DNA from 3 places in the Catellatospora sp. TT07R-123 genome. Region 1 is predicted to be linked to each of the others. Evidence: riboswitches for the same ligand, from Rfam matches in the RefSeq annotation. Region 1 holds a riboswitch; each other region holds the start of a gene.
The links. Region 1 has a riboswitch for cobalamin ahead of Cs7R123_RS21760 (acyl-CoA thioesterase). Riboswitches for the same ligand answer to the same signal wherever they lie in the genome.
Positions count from the first base shown of each region.

Region 2: linked by a shared signal. The riboswitch ahead of Cs7R123_RS06520 (prenyltransferase/squalene oxidase repeat-containing protein) and the one ahead of Cs7R123_RS21760 (acyl-CoA thioesterase) in region 1 are both predicted to bind cobalamin.
Region 3: linked by a shared signal. The riboswitch ahead of Cs7R123_RS14210 (ribonucleoside-diphosphate reductase subunit alpha) and the one ahead of Cs7R123_RS21760 (acyl-CoA thioesterase) in region 1 are both predicted to bind cobalamin.

Region 1 is NZ_BNEM01000002.1:309,029-319,271, reverse strand. It holds gene Cs7R123_RS21765 (LysE family translocator) at 1-589, opposite strand, end outside; gene Cs7R123_RS21760 (acyl-CoA thioesterase) at 589-1,110, opposite strand; cobalamin riboswitch at 1,220-1,439, opposite strand; gene Cs7R123_RS21755 (hypothetical protein) at 1,582-3,462, shown strand; gene Cs7R123_RS21750 (carboxylesterase family protein) at 3,505-4,269, opposite strand; gene tnpB (IS607 family element RNA-guided endonuclease TnpB) at 4,379-5,761, shown strand; gene Cs7R123_RS40770 (carboxylesterase family protein) at 5,758-5,958, opposite strand; partial or broken gene Cs7R123_RS40765 (hypothetical protein) at 6,059-6,118, opposite strand; gene Cs7R123_RS40760 (carboxylesterase family protein) at 6,166-6,336, opposite strand; gene Cs7R123_RS21730 (hypothetical protein) at 6,634-6,975, opposite strand; gene Cs7R123_RS21725 (hypothetical protein) at 7,175-7,447, opposite strand; gene Cs7R123_RS21720 (hypothetical protein) at 7,665-8,141, shown strand; gene Cs7R123_RS21715 (MMPL family transporter) at 9,008-10,243, opposite strand, start outside.
Region 2 is NZ_BNEM01000001.1:1,551,902-1,562,144, forward strand. It holds gene Cs7R123_RS06510 (CbiQ family ECF transporter T component) at 1-805, opposite strand, end outside; gene Cs7R123_RS06515 (hypothetical protein) at 798-1,652, opposite strand; gene Cs7R123_RS06520 (prenyltransferase/squalene oxidase repeat-containing protein) at 1,649-2,938, opposite strand; cobalamin riboswitch at 3,040-3,165, opposite strand; cobalamin riboswitch at 3,199-3,350, shown strand; gene Cs7R123_RS06525 (peptidase) at 3,676-4,704, shown strand; gene Cs7R123_RS06530 (hypothetical protein) at 4,758-5,189, shown strand; gene Cs7R123_RS06535 (hypothetical protein) at 5,265-5,534, shown strand; gene Cs7R123_RS06540 (DUF3592 domain-containing protein) at 5,596-6,183, shown strand; gene Cs7R123_RS06545 (hypothetical protein) at 6,232-8,796, opposite strand; gene Cs7R123_RS06550 (hypothetical protein) at 9,069-9,353, opposite strand; gene Cs7R123_RS06555 (hypothetical protein) at 9,521-10,243, shown strand, end outside.
Region 3 is NZ_BNEM01000001.1:3,316,519-3,326,761, reverse strand. It holds gene Cs7R123_RS14240 (phytoene/squalene synthase family protein) at 1-532, opposite strand, end outside; gene Cs7R123_RS14235 (M23 family metallopeptidase) at 771-1,517, opposite strand; gene Cs7R123_RS14230 (BTAD domain-containing putative transcriptional regulator) at 1,754-3,763, shown strand; gene Cs7R123_RS14225 (N-acetylmuramoyl-L-alanine amidase) at 3,913-4,986, opposite strand; gene ftrA (transcriptional regulator FtrA) at 5,153-6,184, opposite strand; gene Cs7R123_RS14215 (rhodanese-like domain-containing protein) at 6,290-6,775, shown strand; cobalamin riboswitch at 7,041-7,228, shown strand; gene Cs7R123_RS14210 (ribonucleoside-diphosphate reductase subunit alpha) at 7,414-9,816, shown strand; gene Cs7R123_RS14205 (ribonucleotide-diphosphate reductase subunit beta) at 9,807-10,243, shown strand, end outside.

The sequences.
Region 1 (10,243 bases):
CGATGAACACCGCCGCACAGCCGCGCTGCATGCGTCGCTGCCACGTGTCGAGGCGCCCCGCGAGCCGTCCGGCGCCCGCACCGAGGCTGACGTCGACGATCAGCTGGACGGCGATGAACAGACCGCCCAGGGTGATCAGCTGGGTGGTGAGGTGCCCCCGGCCCGGGTCGGCGAACTGGGGCAGGAATGCGAGGCTGAACAGGATCATCTTCGGGTTCAGCAGGTTGGTGACCATGCCGCGGCCGAACGCGGCGGGCAGTCCGGGTCGTTTCAGCTGCGGGCCGCCGCCGGTGCCGTGGGTACGCAGCAGCGCGTGCAGACCGAGCGCGATCAGGTACGCGGCGCCGAGGTAGCGGATGGCGCCGAACACGACCGGCGAGTCCGCGATCAGCCCGGCCAGACCTGCCACGACCGCCGCGACGTGGACGGCCTCACCTGCGGCGACCCCGCAGGCCGCGGCGATGCCGGCACGCGAGCCGTAGCGGGCGCCGTTGGCGATGACGAACATCATGTCAGGGCCGGGAGTGAGCATCAGCAGGCTGATCGCCGCCAGGTAGCCGGCAATGACGTGCAGGGGCAGGTGTCCCATCACAGCCCGCCCGGGTGCGCGCCCAGCGCCCGTCGCAGGGCCAGCCGATGTTCCCGGCGGATCTGCGCGAGTTCGTACCGGCGCTGGTCCTCGGTGGTCTGGGGTATCAGCGGCGGGACCGGCCGCGGCTGGCCGAGTTCGTCGACGGCGACCATGACCAGGTGGGCGGTGGCCACCGGGGTCGCTGGCACGGACCGGTCCCAGCGGTCGGCGGTGACGGTGACGGCGACTTCCATCGAGGAGCGTCCGGCCCAGGTGATCCGGGCATGGACGTGGACGACGTCGCCGACGCGTACGGCCTCCAGGAACGCGGTCTCGTCGATGGCGGCGGTGACCGCCGGTCCGTCGGAGTGGCGGGCGGCCACGACTCCCGCCACGGAGTCGACGAGGTTGAGAATCCGTCCGCCGTGGACGGTACCCATCAGGTTGGTGTGATGCTGGTCCATGATCTGCGACAGGGTCAGCTCGGAGACGGCCGGGGATCGCCCGGCAAGCGTCGGCGATGATGCGGTGGTCGGCACTCGTGCGTCCTTCCCTCGAAAGCACACCGCTCGACCACACTGATGTCCGGGCGCAGGGCAGCACACCACCCCGCTCCTGACCCACCCGCGAGGCCGGCGGCAGCGCACACGGCGTGTGCGCGGCGCGGGCAGGTCTTCGGACTCGCGGACCCGACCGGATGTCTCCGGTCACCTACTGGCCGTCGCTTCCCAGGCCGCAGCCCAGTGCTCTGTTGACGGCGGTCGTTCCCGCTCACCGCTGCGGGGCAGCCCCGGATTCCCACCGGGTTCCCTCTTACGACACCTGCCGCACGTATCCCGGCAGGTGAACCAGCGCCGGCCCGAGCATAGCCACCAGCTGAGGACGAACCCCAGCCCCGGCGCGGTGGCATCGCTCACGCAGAGCTCCCCGGCCGTGCCAGGAAGGCCGCCCGCCGCCACCCGGCGCCTGACGGGCCGGCGATCCTGGACCGCCTTCGCTACCTTGTGCCGATGCGCCCTTCCGGCCCCCGTCTGTACACCCTGCTCGCGCTGTGGCTGGTGCCGCTGTTCGTGGTGCGGACGGTCTGGCACCTCGCGGCCGACGACCAGCTGCGGGTGGTGAACGCGACCCTGGTGTTCGGCGGGGACGACGCGATCCTGACCTGCCTCACCGCCGTCTGGTGGACCTGGGCCGTCCTGGCCGCGGTCGCCGTCCTGGGATGCCGCCCCGATCCGCTGCGACAGGCCTGGCGGGCACTGCCGGTGGCGGTGACAGCCCTGGTGGGCAGTGTGCTGTCGTTCGCCGCGGGCTTCCTCGCCCTCGGCACGGCGATTCCCGGCGGTGCCGTCGCCGTCGGAGTGGTCGCCGCGATCGTGCTCGTCGTGCTCATCCCCGTCGTCGCCCGCCTGTCGGTCGCCGGTGTCGTCGCCGTCACGACCGACGACCGCGGTCTGTCCGCGTTCTCCGGCGCCTCCCGGCTGGTCCGCGGACGTGCCCTGCCAACGGCTGCGATGGTGGCGTTCGGCGTGGTCGCACCCGCGTTCGCGGCGGCGTGGGCAGCCGAGGCGACCCGGCCGTCGACCTTCGGGCTCGGGACCCTGCACTGGCTCGCGACAGACCTCGCCTTCGTCGGCGTCGCCGCCATACAGGCAGGGGCGCTGCACGCGGCTTACCGCAACCGCCTGCCCGCGCCCGACGCCGCTGACGCTGCCGCGCCGGGCTGGGCCACCGCGTCGCGGCGCCTGGTGACCGCCGCAGGCGGCCTACTCGCACTGTCCACGCTGCTCGCGGCGGGTTCGGTCCGGGCGCACCGGTTGCCGGAGGTCTCGACGCTCACGGGCCCGGACCTCACCGCACGGATCGCGATGGCCTGGCCCGCCGGCCGCCATCCCATGCTCATCGGGCAGGGCGGCATCCAGGACTGCCTCGACGAGCTGTGCAGCAGCTTCACGAACACCGCTCTGGGGATCCTGATGTACCACCCGTCCGGCTCGGCCGCAGTCGCCCCGGACGGATCGGTGTTCGCGCTGGGCCGGGACGTGCTCGCGTACTGCGACGCGCAGCGCCACTGCCGGCATACGACGGGCATGTACGAGACGCTCTCGCATTCGGCGGCCGAGGCGGTCGCGCTGTCGGTGGACGGAGAGCTCCTGATCGCGACCGCGACACCCCTCGGTTCGCGCGAGGAGGCCACCCAGGTCGAGCTCGGTCTGATCCACTGCCGCGACGTCCTGTGCGCCGACGCGCGTACGACGAAGCTCGGGGTGGTGTCCGCCAGCATGAAACCCGCCGACGGCTGGCGGCAGCAGATGATCGCCGTGGGGCTGGACCACGCGCAGCGCCCGATCGTGGCGTTCCGGCCGGTCAGCGGCGAGGGCCGGAGCACGTCGCCGACTGTCGGAACGTGGTTCGAAACGGCGTCGGCCGTTCCCCTCGCCACCATGTGGGTCGCCAGGTGCGACACCGCGGACTGCGGGCACGCCGGCGTCGCCGAGCTCGCGCCCGGTGACGTCGAGGAGCTCGCCGCGCTCCAGTTCGATGCCATGCTCGGCTGCCTGCGGAGCACGTGCGGTGTGGATGTTCCCGTCGCGACGGTCGCGCGGCCGCAAGGCGGCGTCTACGCGATCGTCGTCGGACCGCGCCCGCACGACGGTCTCTGGCTTCAGGTCGGCACGCCGTCCGACGAGATCCAGGCCACCCTGCTCGTCTGCCCCGATGCCACGTGCGCGCATGCCCGCCGCATCCCGATCTGGCGCGGCCGGCTCGGCACGAGCAACTGGCCGATGCCGCTGCCGGCCGGGATCTGGACCATGGCGGTCAACCCGGACGGGAGCCTGCTGATCGCCCAGCCGATGCTGCACCCGACCGAGGTGTTCGCGGTCCGGCCCTGACCCGGCGGATGCAGCGCACCCGGGTGGTACTGCCGCTGCGTGCTATCGCGCATGCAGCGGCAGCGCTGCGAACCTGAAGTCCTGCCACAGCAGCCGCGAGGCCTCTTCCGGGTAGGCGTCGACGGTGGACGGCGAGTCGAACAGCTTCGTACGGCGGCGCTCGACGTCGTACGAAGCCCAGCCGGGGTCGCCGTGCGCGGCGAACGCCGTCCACGCCTCCCGGATCTGCGCGGACAGCTCGTACGCGGCCGGGGCGGGCGGATCGCCGATCAGCGTGGTCGACTGCCCGCCGCTCAGGTTCCCGAAGGCGAGCGGCACGTCCAGGCCGTGGCAGGCGCCGAGGCCGCCACCGAGCCCCGGCGCGGACCAGGTCAGCTCGTAGAGGTGGACTCGGCCGCCACCGGCGAGCTGCGTGTCGGCGAGGTGGAGGCTCGGCATGCGGAACAGCCAGTCGCCGTGGACCAGCTCGTACAGTGCCTCGTCGGTGGCGTCGGGGAAGGCCCGCCGGTATCGGCGGGCGCCGTCGGGGCCGGGGGCGAGCAGCCGCAGCACGGCCTCGGCCTGCTCGGGCGTGACCTGTCCGAGCACACCGTCGATCAGGCTGAACAGCCGGTGCTCGTCCCGGGTGTGCCCCACGATCAGCTCGACGTGGCAGGCGGCACCGTCGGCCGAGGCCTGCCAGGGCTTGGCCGGCAGGACGTCGCCGTCGACCACGAGCGCGAAAACGATCGGCCGGTGGGCGATGAGCCCCCAGCGCTTCCGCCACTGGGAGATACCGGCGGAGACCGCATTACCAGCGAAGGGCATCGAACTGTTGCCGGTTAGGTGAGCTTTGGCATGCTTGAGTGTGCATCGGTGTCCTCGGGGCGAGGGATGGTGGCGGGTGTTGTCATACCGGGTGTCTAGCCTCTGCTGTATGTCCGATGTGGCTGGTGGGGTGGTGGTGCAGGCGTATCGTTTCGCCCTGGACCCGACCCCGGCCCAGGACCGAGACCTGCACCGGCATGCCGGTGCAGGCCGGTTCGCGTTCAACTGGGCCCTGGCCGCGGTGCGTGCCAACCTCGGCCAACGCGCCGCCGAACGCTCCTACGGCCTGGCCGACCAGCAGCTGACCCCTGCGCTGGGCTGGACTTTGCCCGCCCTGCGCCGCGCCTGGAACACGGCCAAACCGCAGGTCGCCCCGTGGTGGGCGCAGTGCTCGAAAGAGGCCTACAGCACGGGCTTGGATGGTCTGGCTCGTGCGTTGGGTAACTGGTCGGCGTCGCGGTCGGGCCGCCGGGCCGGGCCGCGGGTGGGGTTTCCGCGTTTTCGGTCGCGTCGGCGGGTGGTGGCGTCGGTGCGGTTCACGACCGGCACGATCCGGGTGGAGGACACCCGCCACCACGTCACCCTGCCAAGACTCGGCCGGATCCGCACCCTTGAGTCGACCCGGAAACTGGCCCGGCGCCTGCACGCGGGCACCGCCCGGATCCTGACGGCCACCGTCCGGCACACCAGCGGGCGCTGGCACGTGTCGTTCACCGTCGAAGTCACCCGCACCACCCGGACCCCCTCACATCCGCAACGCACCGTCGGCGTCGACGTCGGCATCGCCAACCTAGCGGTGCTGTCGACCGGGCAAATAGTGCCCAACCCCCATCATCTGGCGAACGCGTCCGGGCGGCTGCGTAGCGCGGCCCGGACCCTGTCCCGCAGGCAGGGCCCCGACCGGCGCACCGGCCAGCAACCGTCCCGCCGCTGGCGGCAGGCAAAGACCCGCCTGGCCCGCGTGCACGCACGGGTCGCGAACCTGCGCACCGACGGCCTGCACAAACTCACCACCACCCTGGCCGCGACCTACGGCACCGTGGTCGTCGAAGACCTCAACATCGCAGGGATGATGACCAACCGAAGCTTGGCCCGGCACATCGCCGACGCCGGCTGGGCCACCCTACGCCGACAACTGCAATATAAGGCGGCCTGGAACGGGGGGCGGGTGGTCGTGGCCGACCGCTGGTTCGCCTCCTCGAAGACCTGTTCGTCCTGCGGCGCGGTGAAACCCAAGCTGCCGCTGCGGGAACGGACCTACCGATGCGAGGACTGCGGCCTGATCGCGGACCGCGATCTCAACGCAGCGATCAACCTTCAGCAGTACGTCGACCGGAGTGGCCGGCAGACGCAAAACGGCCGTGGAGCCGACCGTAAGACCACCCTCAGGGTGGCAGGTGGCTGTGAAACGACCACCCCGCACCATCAACCTGGTGGGTCAGACGGGGACCGTCGACCGGCAACGGACGACTGCAACACGAGTACTTACTAAAGACCACTCAGTTGCAACGGGAGAAGAACGTGCCCGGCACGCTCTGCGCGATCGCCCGGCGGCATGCGGCATGGCGGGCAGCGCGGCGACCGAACCGCCGCCTGCGGACCGCCCGAAGCCGTGATGCGGTCCGGGTCGCCGCCGAACATCCGGATGTTGCCGCGTACCCACTGGAGGGCTGCGACCTGGTCGAGCAGTCCCCGGTCGACGGGGCCCCGTCGACCTGCGCGAAACCTTCATGCCCAGCCGGTAGTTGAGGGTGACGACGACGGTTCTGCTCCTGGCCAGAATGCCGCCGTCGTATTCCGGCAGGGCGGCGTGGCCCATCGCATAGCCGCCGGGGATCCACACCAGCACTGGCAGCTGTGCCGCCGGATCCGGTTCGGGTGTCCAGACGTTTATGGTCAGCCAGTCGTCGCCGCCGGGGTCCTAGACCGCTCGGAGCAGGCTGGACTGCGGGGGTGGCGGGCCGAATGCGACCGCCGGGCGCACACCGTCCCAGCTGCGTACGGCTGCGGCGTGGCGAGACGGAGGGGGCCGACCGGCGGCTCGGCGAACGGGATGCCGCGGAACACCGCCAGCCCCGCCTCCCGGCTGCCGCGCAGCGCACCTGCGGGGTGTACGGACTTCCGGCGCCGACTCGGACGGCTTGCTGGCTGCCATGACGACTCCCAGGCGGTCTCTGCTCCGTTCGTACCCGGCGGAGCCTCCAGCGGCAGGGTTGCGCGGGCAAACGGATTACGGAGGCGCTCGTCTTTCGCCGACAACCAGAGGGCTAGCTGAGCAGATCCACGTTGCCGTGGCTGGTCGGCGCTGGATCATTTCGTGCATGTTCCGCAGCGCCACCGCTGGACCGCCTGAAATCGGCCAACCTATCTGGTCCGCACGATGCAGACACCTTCATCTCGATGGCTCCAGCCGCGGTCCGTGTACTGCCAGGTTGCCGGATCGGCCAGCACCTCGGCCAGATCCTCTCGGTCCAGCACCTCGTAACTGCCAGCCGCAGCCAGATCGGGCGAGAGTCGGCGGACCTCAACGACCCCTCGGTCGACGAGTCCGAGCAGCGCGTCCGCAAGCAGGGGTAGGTGCGACAGTTGCTCCTCGGGCTGTTGATCAGTGCGCCAGTCGTGCAAGACGCCGGGCAACAAGTCGTGCTCACCGGCGTTCAGCAGCAGGCAGCTCTCCTCATGACTGAGCTCGCCGGGCGCATCCATGCGCAGATGGTGGCACTTCTCCTTGCCGGGGACCAACCTGCCTGACCGGCCCCCAAATCTTCCGAGTTGCCGCGTCACGGTCGTTGAAGCCCACGTGCGAGGTGGGCTGTACACGTAGTGGCGCCAACGGGCGTGTGCGAGGTCAAGGCCGCTGCGGTTCATCACTGCTGTGTGCACGGCAACCCTCGCCGAACAGGATTCAGCCCGCTTTCACCAAATCCGTGAGACCTACGACTGTCGCTATCAATCCGACCAATGCGAAGAATATGCCGCCGATCATGTTCGACCGCCACGACTGTTGCGCAATCAGCCGTCCGCCCAGAGTTCGAGCTCGCTTCCGCATCCCGTCTGGATCTCGACGTTTCCTCAGCGCCAGCAAGATCCCTAGGCATCCGAACGCAATGAAATACAAGCCTGCCAACAGAGTTTCGGTTGGGGTGGCCTGACGTCCGGCGGCATAGCTGGCGATCACGAGAGCCACCATAGTGCGCATGCGCCACCCACAACGTCCGGCTTGCAAGCAGAGGGTCGCAGGTTCGAACCCTGCCGCACCGCAGTCGAGACCAGGTCGTTTGGCCTGGTCTTCGCAGTATCTCGCTTGCTGGTTGGTTGCCTGTGGCCTACCGTGATCGATCGCTGGAACACTGACTCGCCGACTGGCGTCGCGCGGATGTTGCACGGAGCTGACAGTGCTTGACGACACCCAGGTCCAGACGCTGGCCGAGATGGTGCGCTCATACCTTGACGACCCCGAGGTAGCGCTGAGGCCCGACGAGCTCGAGCGGGAGATCCGGCTGAACACCTGGCGGTATGGGGTATGCGGCCCGGTCGACGTCGAGGCGACCGTGATGGCGCTGGACGTCGTGCAGCGGGAGCTGCGTCGGCGCCTGGCCGACCAACCGAACCCGGGCACCTTCTACGCCTGGTACGACGAACAGGCAGGCCAACTCAGGTGCTCATTGACCTCAGCTTCCCCAGGCCGGTTGCCGTTCAGCGGCACGTACCGCGTCACCGGCGACGCCGCCGAAGTCGTCGCCCTGGCTGCCGCTGACCTCGATCCGGGCCACGTACCGTCCGATGACCTGACCGAGATCACCCGTTCGATCAATGACGACGAGGCCATTCCGCTCCCTGCCTTCCCGGTCTGGGCTGTCGTCGTCCGCTGAGATCTGTTCACTGAGCTCTCGACCCTGAACCTACGGATTGCTCGCAGAATGGTCGACGGTGGTCGAGTAGGAGACTGTAGGTGCGATTGCCGAACGGGCAGAGTCAGCCTGAGACGGCGACGTCGCCGTATTTAGCTGCTGTACGGTGTCGCGTGGACCCGGGCGCGGCGTCTCGCAACTGTCGCGGCGGTCTGGGTAGCGGAAACGCCTACGGGGAGGGATGACCTTATGAGCGCTTCTGAGGATGTGTCGCCATGTGGTGTCTGTGGCCTACCCGTAGACGACGCGCATGACCGCATGGGGCACGACACCGCTACGGGCAGGCCTGGCAAGAGGGTGGACTACGTTGTGCTCGGCAAACGCGGCGGCATCGCGGAGTACCAGGGAATTGAAGATCGCTCGCGTATCTACAGGACGGACGCCGCGATTTTGGCAGTACAGCTGGGAATTGACGAGTCAGCCCTCATCGGCAGCCTGTTTAGCTGCTGGGTCTCACCCGCGGAGCACGGTGTCATTCGAAGCGACTTCAGATGCATTTCCGGCGTCCGTTGAGCCTCGATGTGCGAAACCGCTACAGGGGCGGAGCGGCAGCCGGTGCCAGGTTGCATATTTGGCGGCTGCCGGTAAATCCGTCGCGAGAGCTACTGGCGACGCATCTCGCTTCGCCGCGTCCTGCGTCTCTCGCGCTGGACCGTGAGTGAAGCTGCCGCCAAATATTCTGGCTGGTTATGGGAAATCGCTGATTATCGTGGTGCTCCCGGCAGGAATCGAACCTGCGACCTGCGGTTGGGCACCGCTCCAGCCTGAGGGCAGAGGGTGGCGCGGACGGTGATCCGTCCGCGCCACCCCGGCTGAGCCGACCGGCTTCAGCGGCCGGTCACAGTCACCGCGTTGAGCTGCTGGTCGGCCGGGTGGTCGCCGGGTGCCTCGGCGGCGGGGTGCGGCTGCCGCTCCGGACGGGACGGCCACCAGAAGCGGTGCCCCAGCAGCATGGCGATGGCGGGTACGACCAGCGTGCGTACGAGCAGCGTGTCCAGCAGCACGCCGATGCCGACGATGATGCCGAGCTGGGTCAGCACGATGACCGGCAGCACCCCCAGCACCGTGAACACGGCGGCGAGCAGGATCCCGGCGGAGGTGATGACCCCGCCGGTGGCAGACAGGGCCTTCAGCGTCCCGGCGCGGGTGTCGCCGCGCCGCTCGGTCTCCTCCCGGGCCCGGCTGACCAGGAAGATGTTGTAGTCGACGCCGAGGGCGACCAGGAACAGGAACGCCAGCAGCGGAACGCTGGCGGCCAGCGCGGGGATGTCCAGGAGCTTGAACACCAGGCTGGCGGCGCCGAGGCTGGCGGCGAAGCTGCCCACGACCGTGACCAGCAGCAGCAGCGGCCCGACGAGCGAGCGCAGCAGCAGGACCAGCACCAGCAGGACGACGGCCAGGACCAGTGGTGCGACGACGGTGTTGTCGCGGGTGTTGGCGTCGCGCTGGTCGAGGTCGGCGGCCGGCTGCCCGCCGACCAGTGCCCGCGCGTCCGGGATCTGGCCGAGGCGTTCACGCAGTGCGGTCACGGCCTGGTCGGCGGCGCCGGTGCCCGACTCGGCGGTCAGCCGGACGGAGAACTGGGCCAGGGTGCCGTCGGTGGAGATCTCGGGGCGGCCGACCGAGGCCACCCCCGGGGTCTGGCCCGCCGCGTCGACCGCGGTCTGGGCGGCGGCGGTGGTCGTGATCGCGGTGACCGGTTGCGAGGAGCCGGCGGGGAAGTGCCGGGCGAGGGTCTGCTGCGCCTGCACCGACTCGACCTCGGTGCGGAACTGCTCGGTCTGCGACAGTCCGATCCGGGTGGTCAGCAGGCCGGCCGACAGTGCGGCCAGGATGACGACCGCGACGGCCAGCACGGCGGCGGGGCGACGGGCGACCAGGCCGGCGGTGCGGGCCCACAGGCCCGACTCGGTCGCGTCGGCGCTGCCGTGGGTCGGCACGCGCGGCCAGAACGCGCCGCGCGGCACGCAGGCCAGCGCGGCCGGGAGCACCACCAGGCCGAACAGCAGCGCGATCGCGACGCCGACAGCCGCGGCCACGCCGAGGGTGCGGTTACTGGTCAG
Region 2 (10,243 bases), on a different contig from region 1:
CCGTGCCGACGGCGCCGGGGACGGTCGGGTCGAGCAGGCCGTACGCGCCGACGCACAGGCCGGTCATCCCGGTGAGCATGAGCGCGCCCGTGACCAGCCGCGACGTACGGGTGGCCGAACCGGTGCGGCCGTAGCCGCGCGAGTCCATCGCGGCGGCCAGCCGCAGCGACCGGTCGAGGGCGTCGTGCAGCACCGGCAGCGCGATCGCGCGCAGCGCCCGCAGGCCGCGGGTGCGCCCGGCGCGCAGGCGGCGGGCGCGGGCCACCCGCTGCACGCTCTCGACCAGCTGCGGGGCCACCGTCAGCGCGACGGTGACCGCGACGCCGAGCTCGTACAGGGCACCGGGCAGCACCCGCAGCGCCCGTTTCGGGTTGGCCAGCGTGTTCGCGGCGCCGATGCAGCACAGCAGGCAGGCCAGCCGCATGCCGTCCAGCGCGGCCGACAGCACGGCCTCGGCGGAGACGGGGCCGCCGAGCTGGATGCCCGCGTACCAGTCGGGGGTGGGCACCTGCGGCAGGGTGAGCAGGATGTGGTCGCCGGGGCCGGTGCCGGAGGCGAACACGGCCCGGAACAGCACCCGGATCGCGATCACGGTCAGCGCCAGCAGCAGGTAGTAGCCGAAGGCGCGGGCCCAGGGCGCGTCGCCCCGGCGCAGCGTCACCGCCAGCCCGAGCACCGCGAAGATCAGCGCCAGCAGCAGCGGGTTGCCGGTGCGGCTGGCCGCGGTGGCCAGGGCCAGCGCCCACAGCCACCACGCGACCGGGTGCAGCGCCCGGGGCAGCCGCGCGGCGGCCAGGCTAGTCATCGGCGGCGGCGCGCCTGCGGCGTACCGCGACGACCGCACCCGTGCCGAGCAGCAGCACGATCGCGGCGGTGACCAGCAGCGGCACCGCCGTGCCCGGGTCCTGCGGCGCGGCGGCCCCGGTGGGCGCCGCGTCGACGATCGGCGGGACGTCCTCGGTCGGTGCCGCGGTCTCGCTCACCGAGGCGCTCGGCATCGCGGCCGGGGCCGAGGGTCCGGCCGAAGTGGACGCTGCGGCGGCCGAGGCGGACGGTCGCGCGGTGGACGCCGAGGGCCGGGCCGTGGTCGGGCGCGGTTTCGGGGTGGGCGAGCCGATGGGGCTGGTGTTGCGGGCGCGCACGCTGTCCGGGCTGAACCTCGGCCTGCCCTGGCTGCCGTCCGTGGCCGTGGCGCCGAACGTCCACAGGTCGACGCTGCCGGGTTTCGGGTGGTAGCCCATCGCGCCGAGCTGCGAGTACGACCACGAGTCCTGCCCCGGATCGGCGTGCCAGTACGACCAGTACGCCGTAGCCGGGGGTGTCAGCACGCACTTCTCGGTCGCCGAGGTCGGATACTGCGTGCCGCCCTGGTAACCGGAGTAGCCGATGCGGCACACGAACGCCGGGCCGTCGTGCTGGGTCCCGGCGGTCTTCCAGCCGCCCTGGTTGAGCAGCTGGTATCCGGTCGTCGGGGTGGTGCCGCAGGCACGCAGCAGCGGCCCGCCCCAGTGGCTGAAGTCCACCGCCAGGATCACCCCGGAACTGGTGGTGCACTTCCCGACCGGCTGCGGCGCGGCCGCGGCGGGCGCGCCGGGCGCGAGCATCACCGCCGCGAGCAGCACCAGCGCCGCGACCGAGCCGCGCCGGTTCACCGGCCGCCGCCCTCGGTCCGGCGCCGCAGGCCGATGAGCAGCGCCATCCCGGCCACGATCAGCACCAGCGCGACCGCGACGATCGCCGTCAGCGGCAGGCCGGTGACCGGCAGCCCTCCCCCGGCACCGGTCGGCGACGCCGACGGCGAGCCGCCGGTCCGCGACGGGGTCGGCGAGCCCGCGGACGGCGACGGCGAGCTGCCGGCACGCGACGGCGACGGCGACGCGGCGGACGGCGAGGGCGAGGCGGCGGGCGTGTGGACGTCGCGCAGCAGCGTGCCGAACGAGATCCCGGTCGCGCCGCTGACCGCCTGCGTCGAGGAGCGCAGGTCCGAGCCGTCGGTGCCCAGTGCGACGTCGAATCCGCCGTCGCTGTTCTGCTGCTGGGCCAGGAAGGCGCGTGCCTTGCCGAGCTGCGCGGCGTACGTGTCGGCGCGCAGCGACAGGCCCTGCACCGCCAGCGCGGTGGAGTTGGTCGAGTCACCGGCCGCGCCCGGGAAGCCGCCGTGCGCCTTCTGCTGCCCGGCGATCCAGGCCAGGGCCGCGTCCACCGCCGAGTCGTGGCCGCCCGCCAGGACCAGGGCCATCGCGGCCATCGCGGTGCTGTCGACGTCGCGGTCCTGGTCGGTCGCCGGGATCAGGCTCGGGAACGATCCGTCGGCGCGCTGGAGGCCGAGCAGGAACGTGACCGGGCTCGCCGCGTCGGCGGCCCGCCCGGCGCGCAACTGCGCGACCACGCCGAGGACCTGCCCGAACGTCGAGGTGGCCCAGGCGTAGTTGCCGGGTCCGGCGCAGCCGGCGGCCTCGTCGGTCTTCGCGCAGGTCACGTCCTTGAGGGCGGCGATCAGGTCGTGACCGCCGAAGGCGCCCGGGTCGTACCCGGTGACCTGCGCCAGCACGGCGACCTTGCCGATGGCGCCGCCGGAGGCGAACTCGGTGCCGATGCCGAGCCAGGCGTCGACGGTGAACCCGCCGTCGCCGACGACCCCGCCGGTGCGGATGAACTCGGTGACCGCGCGCAGCCGCGCGTCGTCGGACCCGGTCGCGGCCAGCGCGAACGCCCCGTCGATGCTCAGGCCGAAGTCGGGGAACCCGGGAAACGACTCGTAGTAGCGGCCGTCCTGGAGATTGGCCGGGGCGACCAGGTATGCCACACCTTTGGCCAGGTCGGGGCCGGACTCCGCCGGGGCCTGCGCGAGCGGGCGGGCGGCGGCGGGGGCCGCGACGGCGAACGCGGCGACGGCGGCGAGCAGGGCGGCGGCCGCGCGGCGGCGGATGACGGGCATGAGGGCTCCCGGGGGTGAGCGGCGCTGGCGCGGACACCGACCGCCCGCGGAAACGCTGCCCCGGGTGCTCAGGCTCCGCGCCGTGGACCACGACGACGCTGGTGGTTTGCTGCGTTCCAGCCAGGTAATCCGACTCGTCCAAAAAGGACCTACGGCTGCGGGCCAGTGCCGGGATTCGACCGGCTTCCCCTGAGGTGCTGGAACGCAGCCATCCGACCACATGTGGTCTGCAAGCGTCAACGCGGGGGCGGTGTCACGTACGCAACTCGCGCGAAACCGGGGGCATGGCTTAGCGTGAGGTCGTCATCGCGTAGGGGAACCCGGTGTGAGCCCGGGGCTGACGCGCAACGGTATGGACGCGACCACCATCACGTCCGGAGCCCGAACACCTGCCGGTGACGCTCCACCCTGCGGATACCGTCCACGCGTCTTGGGCCCGGCCGCCTCGCTCCAGGTCTGGCGAAGACCGGGCGAGGCACGCCGCTCCCATGGCGCCCAGAAGGAGTGCCATGTCCCCCTTTCACGTCCCGGCCGCCGCGTGCGCCGGGCCGGCGCGGGCCTCGCGATCGCCCTCGCCCTCCTGGCCCGGTGCCAGGCTTGTACCGCCGGCCGCCACGGGCCGCCGGCAGCGATACGAAGGCAATCAGCCGGCCCCGGCCGGCGGCATGACCCACGGCGCCTGACTCCACTTTCGACACTGGCCCCGGCATGCCGCCGCGGGCCGGAAAGGCACACCCATGATCCGCACCATCGTGCGGCGGCTAGCCGTGCTCACCGCCGCCACCGCCGCTCTCGCCCTGGTCGCCACCGCTCCGGCCGCCGCCGCCCCGACCCTGAACCGGGCCGACGCGGCGGCGGGCTGGCTGGCCCGCCAGCTCGTCGACGGCGAGCGCTTCGAGGTCGTGTTCGACGGCGTCGCCTACGCCGACCAGGGCCTGACCATCGACGCGGTGTTCGCGTTCGCCGCCTCGAAGACCGGCGGCAGCTACCGCGACGCCGCCCTGTCGTGGCTGGCCGAGCCGGGCACGCTCACCGGGTACATCGGCGACGGCACCGAGGCGTACGCCGGGGCCACCGCCAAGCTCGCGCTGGCCGCCGAGGTCACCGGCGCCGATCCGGCCGCGTTCGGCGGCGTCGACCTGGTCACGCGGCTGCGCGGCCTCCAGGCGACCTCGGGCCGGTTCAGCGACCGGTCTGCCTGGGGCGACTTCAGCAACTCGTTCACCCAGTCACTGGCCGTCATCGCGCTGGACCGCACGGCCGCGGGCGCACCCGCCTCGGCGGTGTCGTACCTGGCCGGGACCGCCTGCGCCGACGGCAGCTTCCCGCTCTACCTGGAGCAGCCGGTCTGCACCGGCGACGTCGACGCGACCGCGCTGGCGGTGCAGGCGCTGCGGGCCGCGGGCGACCACGTCCACGCGTACGGCGGCCTGACCTGGCTGGTCGCCCAGCAGCAGGCCGACGGCGGTTTCGCCTCGGCCGGGGTCGCCAACGCCAACAGCACCGGTCTGGCCGCCCAGGCGCTGCAGTCCAGCGGCCGCCTGCTGGCGGCGGCCAAGGCCCGCACGTTCCTGCGCGGGCTCCAGGTCGGCTGCGCCGGTGCGGCCGCCGACCGGGGCGCGATCGCGTACACGGCCGGGGCCTTCGACCCGGCGACCGCCCCGCGCGCGACCGCGCAGGCCGTGCTCGGCCTGACCGGCCGCGGCTACGCCGACCTCGACGCGGCGGGTTCCAGCCCGGCCGCCCCCACCCTCGCCTGCCCGTGAAAGGACCCGTCATGAACCGCCGTCTCGGCCGGGCGCTGACCGCCCTGCTCAGCATGCTCACCCTGTCCACCGGCGCCGTGCTGGTGCAGGCTCCCGCCGCGCACGCGGCCGCCTGCTCCGGCAGCACCGGCGTCACCGTCGTCGTCGACTTCGCCTCGCTGGGCGGCGGCGTCGTCACCGCGTGCGCGCCCGGCGACCCGACCAGCGGCCTGACCGCGCTGACCGGCGGCGGGTTCACCGTCGCCGGCACGCAGCGCTGGGGCCTGGCGTTCGTCTGCCGCATCAACGGGCTCCCGACCGCCGCGCAGCAGGCGTGCGTGAACACGCCGCCCGCGACGGCGTACTGGTCGTACTGGCACGCCAGCACCCACGGCGCCGCCTGGACGTACAGCTCGTCGGGCGCCAGCAGCTACAACCCGGCGCCGGGCACCGTCGAGGGCTGGGCCTTCGGCGCGGGCGCGGCACCGTCCATCACCGCACCCTGACCGCACCCTGACCGGCGGGTGGTCGGCGGCGTCCCGCGCCGCCGACCACCCCATGAGCGGAAACCACGAGTGGGTATGCCCAAAGCACCGCCCCCGCGCCGCGCCACTGTGGACGGCGAAGAGTTCATCCTGCTCAGCCCCGAGGAGTACGAGCGCCTCGACGCGTCCCGCCGCCAGGTCGGCGCCGCCCTGGCCCGCGTACGGCAGGTCAGCCACGCACTGGGCACCGCCCGCGCGGCCCTGACCGCCGTCGACACCGCCCTGGCCGCCGAGCCCTGCACCTGCGCCGACACGGGGACCTGCCCGGTCTGCCGCATCCGTGCCGCCAGGGACACCGATCCGTGATCCGGCGCTGGTCACGCAACGGGCCAGCGGCTGTTGCGGGCCTCCGCTACCGTACGCGGTCATGGAATTCACGGGGCCGTTCTTCGCACTGTTCTTCGTGGTGCTGCTGGTCATCGGCGGGGTCGTCGTCTGGGGCGCGATCCAGGGCAGCCGGAAGGTGGCCCGTTCGCAGGAGCTGCGCGAGGTGGGCCGGGTGACCACCGGCACCGTGGTGGACAACCAGATGGAGTCGCACTCGCACCACCACGACGGGCACCACCGCACCAGCATCACGTTCCGGCCGGTCGTCCGCTACCGGGCGCAGGACGGCACCGAGGTCACCGCGGTCGGCCCGGCCGCCAGCAACCGCTCGTTCATCGTGGGCTCCACCGTGCCGCTGCGGGTGCACCCCGACCGGCCCGAGCAGATCGAGATCACCTCGGGCCAGGGCCGGGGCTCCGGCGGTGTGGCCGGTATCGTCGTCGGTGTCATCGGCGTGGTCGTGCTCGTGCTGATGGCCACGTTCGCCTGCTCGGCGCAGCGGGAGTTCGACGACTTCCGCAACGACATGGGCAACTCGACGGACTTCGACAACGGCCCGTTCGGCAACGACCCGTTCGGCGACTTCCAGCAGTGCACCATCGACGGCCAGCAGGTCTCCTGCAAGTAGCGGGCACCGGGTGACCGCCAGACCGGTGGCCCGGCGGTCACGTCCGCCTCATCCGATCTCGGTCCGCACCGCCAGCGAGCCGGTGTTGTCGGCGTAGAAGCCCGGCTCGCCGTGGAACGACGACGCGTCGGCGAACCCGACGACCAGCACACCGGCGCCCGCCGGGGCGACGAACCGCTGCAACGTGCCGGTGCCGGTGCGCCCGTCGCCGATCGCGAACAGCTCGCCCAGGCCCGGCCGCAGCTCGGCCAGCTCGCCCTGCCCGGTCACGTCGACCGCGGGCGGGCTCTGGCCTGCGGCCCCGGCCGGCAGGAACACCCCGACCAGGAACAGCGTCCGGTTGTGGTGCACGATGCCGGAGATCCCGTTCAGGCCTGTGATCTCGGTGTCCGGGTACTGCGTGCCGCCGTCGGGGCCGTCGGCGGGCTCCCCGCCCGCCGGGCCGAGCGCACCCGTGACCAGCGGGAACGTCGCCACCTTGCCACCGGAGACCGGCAGCACCAGCGGACGGGTGCCCGCCCCGCCCGGCAGCGACGGCACCGCGGCCGAGCCGCCCAGGTACACGTCGGCGGTGGCGGGCAGCAGCACGGTGCCGCCCGGCCGCGGGCCCGCCGCGAACGCCTGCCCGGCCCGCGCCGACAGGGCGAAGGCCGGGTGGCCGGTGTGGCTGACGTCGTACACGCAGTCGGCCAGCGCGGCCGGGGCGGTGACCCCGGCACCGGCGCAGATCGCCTGCGCCGCGGCGGGGTCGGGTTCGGGGCCGGACTCCCGCTGCGGGAACGCCCGGTCGGTGTAGCCGGCCGTGCTCCGGCCCTCGGGGTAGGTGAACAGCGAGGTCGCGTCGGTGACCCGCCAGCTGTCGGCGAAGGCGGGGTAGAGCGCCTCGTACGGCGGCTCGCCGTCGGGCAGCGCCGCTCCGTCGCGTACCCGCAGCTCCTTCGCGAACAGGCCCACCGACGCGGCGTGCGCGGGCACCGGGTCGACCGACACGTCGAGGCCGACGCCGGCGACGGCGGAGACGTACACCGTGGAGCCGTCCGGCCAGGTCACCGAGACGACCGGGCCGCCGTCGCCCTGCCCGATCCGCACCTGCCCGCCGTGGTCCAGCCCGGTCATGGGGTCCGGGCGCGGCACCCCGCCGACCAGCACCGCGACATCGGCCGGGGTCAGCTGCACCTCGACCCTGTCCCCGGCCACGTCCATCGCCACCGCCGTGTTCACGGCCAGATGCTTCGAGTCGCGGTACGGCTGCTGCCGGACCTGCACCGTGAACCCGCCCGCCGGATCCTGCAGCGCGGTGAACTCCCCCGCCGCCTGGAAGTCGTAGCGGCGCCCGCCCAGCGTGAGCACGTGCGGCTCGCCCGTCGAGGCGGGGCACTCACCATCCGAGCTGCACACCGGGTCGGTCGGCTGCGACGGGCGGCACTCGGGCGGCAGGATGTGGTCGCCGTAGTAGTTGCGCGGGGGCATGCCGAGCGCACGGCGCAGCAGGTTCTGCGCCTGCGTGGCGTGCACCTCGTTGATGCCGATCCCGGTGTGCTTGCCCGACGGGGTGATGCACTCGTGCAGGTCCTGGATGCCGTGCTCGCCCTGGCTGTCCTCCCACGCGTGGAACAGCTCGTGGTAGAGCGTGGTGCACGGGTCGGCGCTGCCGCCCGCGCCCTCGTAGGTGTGGCGGTCGTCGGGGTTCCAGAAGATGTACATCTCGGACGTGCTGCTGCCGCCCTCGTGGTTGCTGCCGCTCGTCGGGAAGATGGTCACGGTCACGCCGTCCCCGAGAACCGTCGGCAGGATCCCGGCCGGGTCATGTCCGGGCTGCTGGAGCACACCGATGCAGCCGTCGTACGCCGCCTGGATCGACGGGTCGCGGATGACGACCACCGCCTCGGCCGGCTGCTGCGACCAGCCCGGCGCGGACAGCACGGCGAGGACGATCAGCGTGGCGGCGGCCGCGCCCCGGCGGCGGCGGCGTAGCAGCCAGACGACCAGGATGAGCAGCAGCAGCGCCCCGACGGCGACGGCGGCCCACAGCAGCCGGCCGCGCGTGCCCGCCGCCTGCGGCTGAGCGGCCGGGGCGGCGATCACGGCGGCACCGGTGACGACGCACGGCGGCGGTCCGGATCCGACGGGGATCGGGATCGCGTAGGTGACGGCGAGCTCCAGCGGGACACCGGCGCGGACCGGGTACAGCAGCCCGGTGGGCGCGACCGGCCCGGTGTAGGCGATGTTCTCCAGCGCGTGGCCGGTCGGCCCGAGCGGCACGACCGCCGGTCTCAGCTCGACGGACTGGCCGGGTTCCAGCGTCCGCAACTGCTGCCTGATGGCTGTCGCCAGCGGCTCGTCGAACCCCGGGCTGAACACGATCGGGGCCGCAGCCTGACCGCTCTGGGCCAGCGCGGTGATCGTCAGCGTGCCGAGCTCGGTCGCGGCGACCTGGCACGGCTCGATGCCGCCGTTGGTCAGGGTGACGACCGGGGCTAGCGGATCGGTGGCGCGTACCGCGACCGTCAGGCCGCCGTCGGAGGCGTGCGCCGGGGCGGCCGTGGCCAGCATGGCCGAGCCGAACAGCAGGGCGGCGGTGAACCCGCGCGCCGTCATCGTGAGCCACCGCATCGCAGGTCCCTCCATCGAGGACGATCCTCGGGCGGGCACAGCGTACGGAGCGCGCATGAATCACGTCCATCGCTGCGGAGTCGGCTTGCCGACGATCACCGGGAGGCAGTCCGACTGCGCGGCGATGGACGGGCCCGACCTCGCCGGCACGGTCGGCGGCCGGTCATGGACGCGGTTGCGGCTCCGGCACGAGACGGGCGCGCAGAAGAACGGCTGCCACCAGTGCGGTGACCCCGGCCAGCACGAAGGCGGCCGGACCGCCGAGGACTTCCTCACCTCGCGTGGGAGACCGGGGGCCGGTGCAGTTGCGCGTACGCGATCCAGTAGGCGGAGTTGCGCACCGACTGCCCCAGCGCGGTGGCCAGCCCGTCCCTGGCCAGAGCGAGGCCGGGACACGGCTTCCAGCCGGGGCACGTGACGCACTCGCCGGACGGGGTCCGGCTGTGGTCGCTGAGCAGCTGCCTGGCCAACTGCCACAGGTACGGGTCGATGCACCCCTCGGGCGGGGCGATCGGAGGATCATCGAGACCTGCGCGGATTCCGCTCCACTCGTCCATCACATCGCCTTCTTCACCACCACCGTTCATCGTGGGCGAGCCGCGCTGGGCCCGACAGTGAGAGCAAAGCTCACCCGAAGGGAGACAAGCTCACACCGACCGCGTACGCGCCGCATCCACTAGCGTTGAAGGCGTCGGGTTCGAGGATCGCACCCCGGGAGCGGCAGATGGCCGGCATCGGCACCCATCAAGCCGAGTGCGCGTTCTCGATCCGTGCCGAGCTGCTCCGGGCGCACGGCGCGCCGGACCCACCGCCCGCCGGGCTCCTGGCGGCGGTAGCGGCCGCGATCATCGACCATTGCGGACACCGGCCGCTCAAGGCGTTCCGTCTCGCCCACCGGTGGACGGTCGCCCAGGGGGTACGCGAGGTCCATGCGCTGTGCCGCGGGCACGGCCTCGGTCCTCGGGGGCTGCATGAGCGGTCCTGGAAGGAGTGGGAGGCCGGTGGCCGGGCCGGAGCCGACTACCGCGACCTGCTGTGCCGGCTGTTCCAGACCGGCCCGGTCCAGCTCGGTTTCGCCCGTGACTACTCACCGTCCGTCGCGGCGGACCTGCCGGGGAGCAGCATGTACCGACGTACCTTCGTCACCGCGGCCGCGGCGATCTCCGCGGTGGGGCCGGTCGACGACCTTTCGGGCGTCCTCCGCTCGGTGTCACCCGCGCGGCGCTCGGGCAGGGTGGACCCCGCGCGCGTGGCCGACCTGTCCGCGGTCGCCGCCGCCTACCGCCGCAGCTACCAGGACATGCCGGCCGAGGAACTGCTCGGAGCGGCACACGCGCAGCTGAGGCTGACCGGCGCGGTGGACCCGGCCCTGCAACCGGAACCCGTCCGCACCTCGCTGCTCACCGTGATGGGTGAGATGGCGGCGCTGATCGGCGTGCTCTACCTG
Region 3 (10,243 bases), on a different contig from region 1:
CCGGGTCGGCGGGGCCGAGCACCGGCAGCATCAGCGTCCCGATCACCGCCGCCGAACCCTCCATGTACGACAGCAGCGCCGCGTAGTCGGCATACCGCCCGATGGTCAGATCCATCGCCATGCTGTCGAAGAACGCCGCGAAGTCGGCCGGGTCGAGCTCGAACACGGCGGCCGTGTGCAGCACCGCGGGCAGGATCGGGTCGTCGACGGGTTCGCCGCGCAGCCCGGCGTCGAACCGGTCGGCGAAGTCGCGCAGGCGGCGGGCCCGCTCGGCGGTGGACATCGGCCCGGTGCCTTCAGCGAGGTCACCACCGGTGCCGTCGCCGGTGCCGTCGCCGAGGTCGTCGACGATGTCGTCGGCGTGGCGGGCGAAGCCGTAGAGAGCGTGCACGTGCGGGCGCTTCCAGGCCGGCAGCAGCCGGGTGGCCAGGTAGTAGCTGCGGCCGTGGCGGCGGTGCAGATCGCGGCAGCGGGCGTACGCCCCGGCGAGCGCCCCGGGTACGGCGGCAGCCGTCACCGCCGTCGCCGTCATCCGTGCACCCTCCCCGCCTGGCCCCGCCGCATCCTACCGACCGCCCCCTCCTGACCTGCGCACACGTGACAGCCGTCTCGCCGCGGGGTGCGCCCGCGACGAGACGGCTGCAGTTTCGGGGAAAGTGCTGTCATCGCGCCCGCTTTTCGCGCAGTTTCCCCGAAACTGCACGAAACGGAGGAGGCGGTGGCGCTGGGTGGCGCTGGGTGGTGCGGTGGTGCGGTGTGGGAGGGGCGGGCTAGCAGCGCGGCACGCCGGGGATGAAGCCGTCGTAGCCGGTGTAGACGTAGGCGTCGGAGACGAAGCGGCCGGTGCCGATGCGGTCCCAGATGTTGCTGGTGCCGTACGTGCCGGTCACGGTGGTGCCGGTGGTCTGGCAGAAGATGTCGATCGAGGCGCCGTCGGCGACGGTGCCGACCGAGCTGTAGCCGGTGCCCGGCCCGGAGCGGACCGTCAGCGGCGAGCCCGCGGTGTTGACGGTGCCGTCGGCGGCGCCGCCGGAGCAGCCGTTGTCGCTCTTGTACGTCTTGCTGCCCCAGTACAGCGCCTGCACGCCGTTGAACTTCACCTTGATGTCGCTGCCGTTGAGGCGCTGCTCGTAGTGCAGGTGCGGGCCGGTGGAGTTGCCGGTCGTGCCGAGGTACCCGATGACGGTGCCGTACTTGACGGTCTGGCCCACCGACACGTTGAACCCGTTGAGGTGCGCGTAGTAGGTGGTGTATCCGCTGCCGTGGTTGATGCGCACGTACTTGCCGTAGCTGGTGTTGCCCAGGTTGGTCACCACGTCGACGGTGCCGGGCGCGCTGGCCACGACCGGGTCGCCCAGGTCGTCGGTGCGGTTGAAGTCCACGGCGTTGGCCGGGCTGTGGTCGGACCGGGTCTGGCCGGTCCAGGACTGGTTGCAGGGGAAGGGGACCTTGAACGTCGGCGCGGCCATGGCGGGCGAGGCCGGTACGGCCAGTGCCGCCGCCGCGGCCAGGACCATAACAGCCAGCCGGATGCGGTTACGGTGCACGGGAGAGAGCTCCTCACGGTCGGGGTTGGATACCGGGGGTCGCGTGCTGCGCGGGGTGCGCACAGCGTCACCCTCCGCGCTCCAGACCGCCTCCAGAACGACTACAGCCGTTCAGCCCGCGAGTCTGGTCCGAACAGTCGGCCGCGCGTAGGCTCACTGGCAGCGATCATCGACGCTTCGGTCAAGGGCTCCTGGGGTGGTTGGCGATGGATCGGCTGGAATTACGCATCCTGGGTCCGCTGGAGCTGCGGCTGGGTGGGGCGACGGTGCCCGTGGACGGGGTGAAGCCGCGCCAGCTGCTGGCCACCCTGGCGCTGCACCACGGCCGCACCGTCTCCGTCGACCACCTGGTCGAGGTGCTGTGGCCGCAGGAGGCCCCGCGCTCGGCCCTGGCCAACGTCCAGACGTACGTCAGCTCGCTGCGGGCGCTGCTCGGCGAGCACCGGCTGCGGCGGCTGCCGCCCGGCTACCGGCTGGAGCTGGCCGAGCACGAGCTGGACGCGCAGACCTTCGAGCGGTACGCGCGCGCCACCGACCGCCCCGCGATCGAGCAGGCGCTCGGCCTGTGGCGCGGCGAGCCGGTGGAGAACCTGCCCCCGTCGCCGCTGTGGAGCGGTGAGGTCAACCGCCTGGTGGAGCTGCGGCGGGCGGCCCGCCAGCAGCGGGCCCGGCTGTGCATCGACGCGGGCCGGCCCGGCGAGGCGCTGGAGGAGCTGCGGCAGCTCGTCGCCGAGGATCCGCTCGGGGAGCAGTCGTGGCTGCTGCTGGTGACGGCGCTGCGCGACGCCGGCCACCGGGCCGAGGCGCTGTCGGCGTACGCGACGGCGCGCCGCACGCTCAGCGCGGAGCTGGGCGTCGAGCCCGGCGAACCGCTGCGGCGGCTGCACCGCACGCTGCTGGTCGAGCACGGCACCGGGCCCGACACGCTGCGGCTGGACGGCGCCGCCGCGGTGGTGCTGCGCGGCCTGGCCCGGCTGGGCGCCAACGCGGTCCCGGCCTGGGTGCCCGCCGCGCTGCTGGACCGCCGGGACGCGACCGAGGTGATCGAGTCGCTGGACCAGAGCCGCCTGCTGCGCGGGGTCGGGGCCGACGCGCTGGGCCGCCCCCGGTACGGCCTGCCGGTGCTGGTCGGGCTGCTCGCCCCGGACCTGCCCGGTGAGGGCATCGAGACCGCGCTGAGCCGGGTGCTCGGCGGCTACCTGATGCTGGCCGAGCGGGCCGGGGCGGGGCTGCCGCCGCAGGTGTTCGGGCCGGGCCTGACCGTGGCGGCCCGCTGGACGGTGCCCGACGCGGACGAGCTGGTCCGCGACCCGGTGGCGTGGTTCGCCGCCGAGCGCGACGGGCTGCTGGGCGCCGTCGCCGCGGCCGCCGCGACGGGCCTGGACGACCTGGCCTGGGAGCTGGCACACGCCATGGTCGCCTGGTGCGACCTGGGCGGGCACACCGCCGAGTGGGAGCAGACGCACCGGGCCGCGCTGGCGGCCTGCCGGGCCGCGGGCAACGCGCTGGGCGAGGCGGTCACCCTGCGCGGGCTCGGGCAGCTGCACCTGTATCGCGACGACTACGCGCACGCCGCCGAGGCGTTCAGCCGCGCCCGCCTGCTGTTCGCGCGTCTGGGCAACCAGCACGGGCTGGCGGCGGCGCTGGCGGGCCTGGGCACCGTGCACCGCATCCGCGACGAGTACGCCGAGGCGTACGACTGCTACGAGCAGTCGCTGGCGGCGTACCTGGAGCTGGGGCAGCGCCACGGCGAGGCGTACGCCGAGGGGGCGCTGGGCATGGTGTGCCTGGCCCGGGGCGAGCTGGACATGGCCCAGCACCACTTCACGATCGGGCTGAAGGTGGCCGAGGAGATCGGCGACGAGCACCGCACCGCGCTGCTCACCCGTCAGCTGGGGCTGACCCGGCTGCACCGCGGGGAGCTGGCCGAGGCGCGGGAGTCGCTGACCGCGGCGCTGGACCGGTTCGCCGGGCTCGGCGACAGCCACTGCGCCGCGTACTGCCTGACCGACCTGGCCGGGCTGGAGGCGCCGGAGGTGGCGGTGGAGCGGCTCACCACCGCGCTGGAGATCTTCGAGCGGATCGGGGACCGGCGCGCCCAGGCCAAGACCGCGCACCGCCTCGGCGAGCTGCACCGCGGCGACGGCCGCCAGGGCCTGTCCGACGCGTACCTGGCCGAGGCCCGCCGCCTGCGCGCCACCGTCGACCTCTCCTGACCCGCCCCGGCCGGGCCACCCCGTTTTGTCATAGACGTTGGCCTATTACGACGAAGGTGATCTCGGTCCAGTCGATGTAATAGGCCAACGTCTATGGAAAACCGTGCGCGGCGGCGGGGGGAGTGGGGATGGGGGAGGCGGTGGCGGGGTCAGGCCTTGGTGATGCGGACGGCGTCGGCGATGACGTACTGGGTGCCGGAGGTCCACCGGCTCACGCCCACCACCTGCTGCGCCCCGGCCGCGAACGCGAACGTGCCGAGGCTGCGCCACGCGCCGCCGCCGGTGGTCTGGTTCACCGTCACGGTCTGGCTGCCGGCCGAGCTGAACACCACGAACGGGGTGGCCGCGTTGTAGCCGGGGTCGCCGGGGTACCACGTCTCGATCTTGTAGTTCCCGGCGCTGGGCAGGGTGGCCGAGTAGTACGCGGGGTCGCTGGCGGCGACCGGGGCGGCATACCGGTAGTCGGCGCCGTAGCGCTGGGTGGAGTAGGTGGACGTGCCCCACGCGGTCGAGGCGCTGAAGCCGGCCGAGCTGTTGTCCACGATGGCCGACCAGGCGGTGCCGCCGGACAGCTTGGCGGCCACGGCCGAGCGCAGCGCGGGCAGCTGGGCGTAGAAGGCGTCGCCGGGGCAGCTGGTGGAGACGAAGTCGCGGTGCCCGTAGATCTTGGTGGGCGCGATGCCGTACTGGTCGCAGATGTAGGCGCAGAGGTCGACGAGCTTGTTGAACTGGGTGGTGGGCGGGGTGGCCGAGGTGTACGTGCCCTCGTTCTCGATGCCGATGGCCTGGTCGTTCTGGCCGGGGCAGTGTGCGCCGACGACCATGCCGTTGCCGCTGGTCAGGTGGGACAGGCTGTAGTGGCGGCCCTCGGTGATGAAGCCGCCCCGGCTGACCGTGAAATGCTGGCCGGTGTCGGACCAGCCGTTGCTGTCCATGTGGTAGTTCTGAATGGACCTGGCCAGCGAGAACGCGTGGGCCTGCGTGTAGTCGGTGGAGTTCGCCGTCGCCGTGTGGTGAATGATGATCTTGTTGGCGTCGGTGGCGATCTGCGACAGGGTCGAGGACGGGTTGCGGGCGCCCCAGGTGGCGCAACCGGCGATGGTCGGCGCGGCGACGGCCGCGGCGGCCGGTCCGGCGATGCTCAGTTCGAGCCCGCCGAGGGCGGCACCGGTGCCGAGCAGCACGGCGCCGCGGAACATGTCGCGTCGGGACAGTGGGGACATGGGTTCACTCCACAGTGAGGGATGAGTGGATGAACCCGCGCAGCGAAACTTTTCTACCAACTGCTGGAATTTCGCGCAAGACGGCAACCATCGAGGGGCCTCAGCGCGTGTCGATGAAGGCGGGTCCGGTGCCGTTTTACGGGGGCGGCACCGGGCTTACCAAAAGCTACCTGGCGCGGAACGTGCGCCGGTAGGCCGAGGGCGAGGTGCGCATGCACCGTCCGAAATGGTGCCGGAACGTGACCGGGCTGTCGAAGCCCACCGCCGCCGCCACCGCCTCGACCGGGCTGTCCGCAGCCTCCAGCAGCGGCAGGCTCGCCGCGATCCGCTGCTCGATCAGCCAGCGGATCGGGCTGGTGCCGGTCTGCCGGGCGAAGTGCCGCAGGAATGTGCGCGGTGACATGTGCGCCCGCGCGGCCAGCGCGTCGACCGACAGCGGCTGGTCCAGGTGCGCCAGGGCCCAGGACATCGCCTGGGCCACGCCGTCGTCGCCGGGCAGTTCGCGGACCGGCGACTTGATGAACTGCGCCTGCCCGCCGTCGCGGTGCGGGGGCAGCACCAGGCGCCGGGCCACGCTGTTGGCGGTCTGCGCGCCGTGGTCGCGGCGTACCAGGTGCAGGCACAGGTCCAGCCCGGCGGCGCTGCCCGCGCTGGTGACGACCTGGCCGCTGTCGACGTACAGCACGTCGGGGGTGACCTCGACCAGCGGGTGGCGCTCGCGCAGCAGGGCCGCGTAGCGCCAGTGCGTGGTCGCGGCCCGCCCGTCCAGCAGCCCGGCCGCGGCCAGCGCGAACGCGCCCGAGCAGATCGACACGATTCGGGCGCCCCGGTCCGCGGCCGTCCGCAGCGCGGCGACGAGTGCGGCCGACACGGGCGCCCTGACGTCGGCGACCCCGGGCACGATCACGGTGTCGGCGGCGGCCAGCACGTCCAGCCCGTGCGCGGCGGTGATGGTGAACCCGCCGACGGCGGGCAGCGGCTCGGGCGTCTCGGCGCAGACGGCCAGGTCGTACCAGGGTGCGGCGAGTTCGGGGCGGTCCAGCCCGAACACCTCGACCACGCAGCCCAGCTCGAACGGCGCCATCCCGGCGAACGCCAGCACGGCGACGCGGTGGCGCGGGCGGGTCTCCAGCCGGACGGCCACGGGCGGGGCGGAGGGCGCGGCGATGGGCGCGGCGATGGGCGCGGCGAGGGGCATGGCGGGATCTTAGCGAAGGGCGGCGTTGCCGCCACTTCTTCCGCACCGCGTACGCCCGCAGGATGGTCTTGCCCAGCCGGACCACCGACCACCAGGAGAAACGCGATGTCCGCCAGCCTGTCCACGTCGCCCACCGCCGCCGTCCTGTCGACCCCGCCGGCCACCGCGGAGCTGGCTATCGCCCATTTCGCCGCGAAGCTCGCCTTCGAGACCGACGTCTCCGACGTGCACGCCGACCTGGCGGCCGGGGTGCCCGGGATCACGGTGGTCGACACGCGATCGCTGGAGGCGTGGGAGCAGGGTCACATCCCGGGTGCGGTGCACCTGCCGACCGCCCGGATCGCGGCCCGCGCCGCCGAGCTGATCGGCCCTGACCAGGTCGTCGTCACCTACTGCTGGGGACCGGGGTGCAACGGCTCGACCCGCGCCGCGCTCGCCTTCGCCCGCCTGGGCCACCCGGTCAAGGAGATGATCGGCGGCTACGAGTACTGGGTCCGCGAGGGCTTCCCGACGCAGACCCTGCTGGGCGTGCGGCACAACGACGTCGACCCGCTCACCGCCCCGGCCAGCGGTGCCGCCTGCGCCTGCTGACCGGCCGCTCAGGCCGCCCAGCGCGGCTCCCGCGTTCATGTATAGACACCGCCGGTTGCGGTCCATCGACGACACGCCGCGCTTCATCTGGGGTCGCTTTCGCCGCCCACCCACTAGATGTAGTGTGATGGCATCGCTGGTCCACCCCTCCGGCACAGTGACGGGCGCAGTGCGCGATCGTCGCAGGCCGGGTCGGGTGGGGCCATCGCGGCAGCCATCCTCGCGGCGGTCCGGCCATGCCGGGCCTCCGCGAGGCTGCCGTGACAACAGGGAACCCGGTGCGACTCCGGGACTGCCCCGCAGCGGTGAGTGGGAACGAACCCGCCCCGCGAGGACGCGACCTCGTGGAGCAGCACTGGGCCACCCGGCCCGGGAAGCGGCGGATTAGGTCAGCCGGACGAACACGGCCCGCGAAGCCGTGTCGACCGGCCGTGCCCACGAGTCCGAAGACCTGCCAGCGTGCGCGCGCGGACCTGACCCGTGCGCGCCGTACACACCGGGCCGCGCGGGACGGTCCACGGTGGATCGCGCGCGCCCGGAACGGGGTGCCGTCGCGCTCCGGCGTGCCGTCTCTCGCACGATGAGGGGTAGCGCACGCGTTGACCAGCACGATCACGGCCGGAACGCCCGTCGCGGGTATGCAGACCGGCACGACCTGGGACGCCGGACCGGCGGACAGACTCGCACAGCAGCTCGGCGCGGCGGCTGAGGGCCTGCCCGACGTCGACCCCGGCACGGTGCTCGCCCCCGTCGTCGCGGGCGTGTGGCCGGGCGCCACCGAGGCCGACCTGCGGCTGCGTGCCATCGAGACCGCCGCGGCGCTGGTGGTGCGGGAACCGGCGTACAGCAGGCTGGCCGCGCGCCTGCTCGCGGTGCACGTCGCCGAGGAGGCCGCCACCCAGGGCGTACGTGACTTCGCCGACGCGGTGCGCGCCGGGCACGAGGCGGGCCTGCTCGCCGACGACCTCGCCGCGTTCGTGTCGGTCCACTCCGGCGAGCTGGCGGCGCTGATCGACCCGGCCGCCGACGACCGCTTCGAATACTTCGGCCTGCGCACCGTCTACGACCGCTACCTGCTGCGCCACCCGGTCACCCGGCGCGTGCTGGAGACTCCGCAGCACTTCCTGCTGCGCGTGGCGTGCGGCCTGATGGGCGAGGTCGGCACCGCGAGCACCGCCGGGCTGCGCCTGCCCGGCAGCGTCGCCGAGGTCGCCCGGCTGTACGCCATCCTCAGCCGCCTGGCCTACCTGCCCAGCTCGCCCACGCTGTTCAACGCCGGGGCCCGCCGACCCCAGCTGAGCAGCTGCTTCCTGCTCGACTCGCCCCGCGACGAGCTGGAGTCGATCTACGAGCGCTACGCGCAGATCGCCCGGCTGTCCAAGTACGCCGGGGGCATCGGGGTGGCGTGGTCGCGGATCCGGTCCCGGGGCTCGCTGATCCGCGGCACCAACGGCCTGTCCAACGGCATCGTGCCGTGGCTGCGCACGCTGGACGCCAGCGTCGCCGCGGTCAACCAGGGCGGCCGCCGCAAGGGCGCGGCCTGCGTCTACCTGGAGACCTGGCACGCCGACCTCGACGACTTCCTCCAGCTGCGCGACTCCACCGGCGACGAGAGCCGCCGCACCCACAACCTGCACCTGGCCAACTGGGTGCCCGACGAGTTCATGCGCCGGGTCGAGGCGGACGCGAGCTGGTCGCTGTTCGACCCCAAGGACGTGCCGCAGCTGGTCGACCTGTGGGGCGACGAGTTCGACGCCGCCTACCGGGCGGCCGAGGCGGCCGGCCTGGCCGTGCGTACGCTGCCCGCCCGCGACCTGTACGGCCGGATGATGCGCACCCTGGCCCAGACCGGCAACGGCTGGATGACGTTCAAGGACGCCGCCAACCGCACCTGCAACCAGACCGCCGTGCCCGGCAACACCGTGCACCTGTCCAACCTGTGCACCGAGATCCTTGAGGTGACCAGCGACGACGAGACCGCGGTGTGCAACCTCGGCTCGATCAACCTGGCCGCCCACTGCGGCCCGGCCGGGGTCGACTGGGCCGGGCTGCGCGACACGGTCACCGTCGCGGTGCGGGTGCTCGACCGCACCATCGACCTGTCCTACTACCCGACCGGGCAGGCGGCCGGGGCCAACAGCCGCTGGCGGCCGATCGGGCTGGGCGTGATGGGCCTGGCCGACGTCTTCTTCACCCTCGGTCTGGACTTCGACTCGCCCGAGGCGCTGGCCCTGTCCACCCGCATCGCCGAGGAGATCGCGCTCGCGGCGTACGACACCAGCGCCGACCTGGCCGCGTCGCTCGGCGCGCACCCGACCTACGCCGACACCCGCGCCGCGCGCGGGGTGCTGCACCCCGACCACTGGGCCGACGCCGAGCACACCCGCCCGCACGAGTGGGCGGCGCTGCGGGAGAAGATCGCCCGCACCGGGCTGCGCAACTCGCTGCTCATCGCGATCGCGCCGACCGCCACCATCGCCTCGATCGCCGGCTGCGCCGAGTGCATCGAGCCGCCGGTGGCCAACGTGTTCAAGCGCGAGACCCTGTCCGGCGAGTTCCTCCAGGTCAACCGCTACCTGGTGGACGAGCTGAAGGCACGGGGCCTGTGGACCGAGGCGCTGCGTGAGCGCATCCTGTCGGCCGAGGGCTCCATCGCCGAGATCGACCAGATTCCGGCGGAGCTGCGTTCCCGCTTCCGCACCGCGTGGGAGCTGCCGCAGCGCGCCCTGATCGACCTGGCCGCCGCCCGCGCGCCGTACATCGACCAGTCGCAGTCGCTGAACCTGTTCATGGCCGCGCCCCAGATCGGCAAGCTCTCCTCGATGTACGCCTACGCCTGGCGCAAGGGCCTGAAGACCACCTACTACCTGCGCTCCCGCCCGGCGACCTCGATCGCCAAGACCACCACGCGGGCAGCCGCCCCGGCCGCCCCGGCCGGCCCGGCGCCGGTCGCCGTCGCGCCCGCGCAGCCGCTGCGGGCGGCCACGGGGCTGATCGAGTTCAACCTGGAGAACCCGGAGATCTGCGAGGCATGCCAGTGACCGCCGAACCGAAGATGCTGCTGCACCCGGGCCTGGACCTGACCCTGCGGCCGATGCGCTACCCCGACTTCTACGAGCGCTACCGCGCCGCCATCCGCAACACGTGGACCGTCGAGGAGGTCGACCTGTCGGGCGACCTGCCCGACCTGGCGGGGCTGTCCGAGGGGGAGCGGCACCTGGTCAACCGCCTGGTCGCGTTCTTCGCCACCGGGGACACCATCGTCGCCAACAACCTGGTGCTGAACCTGTACCGCCACATCAACGCCCCGGAGGCCCGGCTCTACCTGAGCCGCCAGCTGTTCGAGGAGGCGGTGCACGTCCAGTTCTACCTGACCCTGCTGGACACGTACCTGCCCGACGACGCGGCGCGGGCCGAGGCGTTCGACGCGGTGGAGAACATCCCGTCCATCGCGCGCAAGGCGCGGTT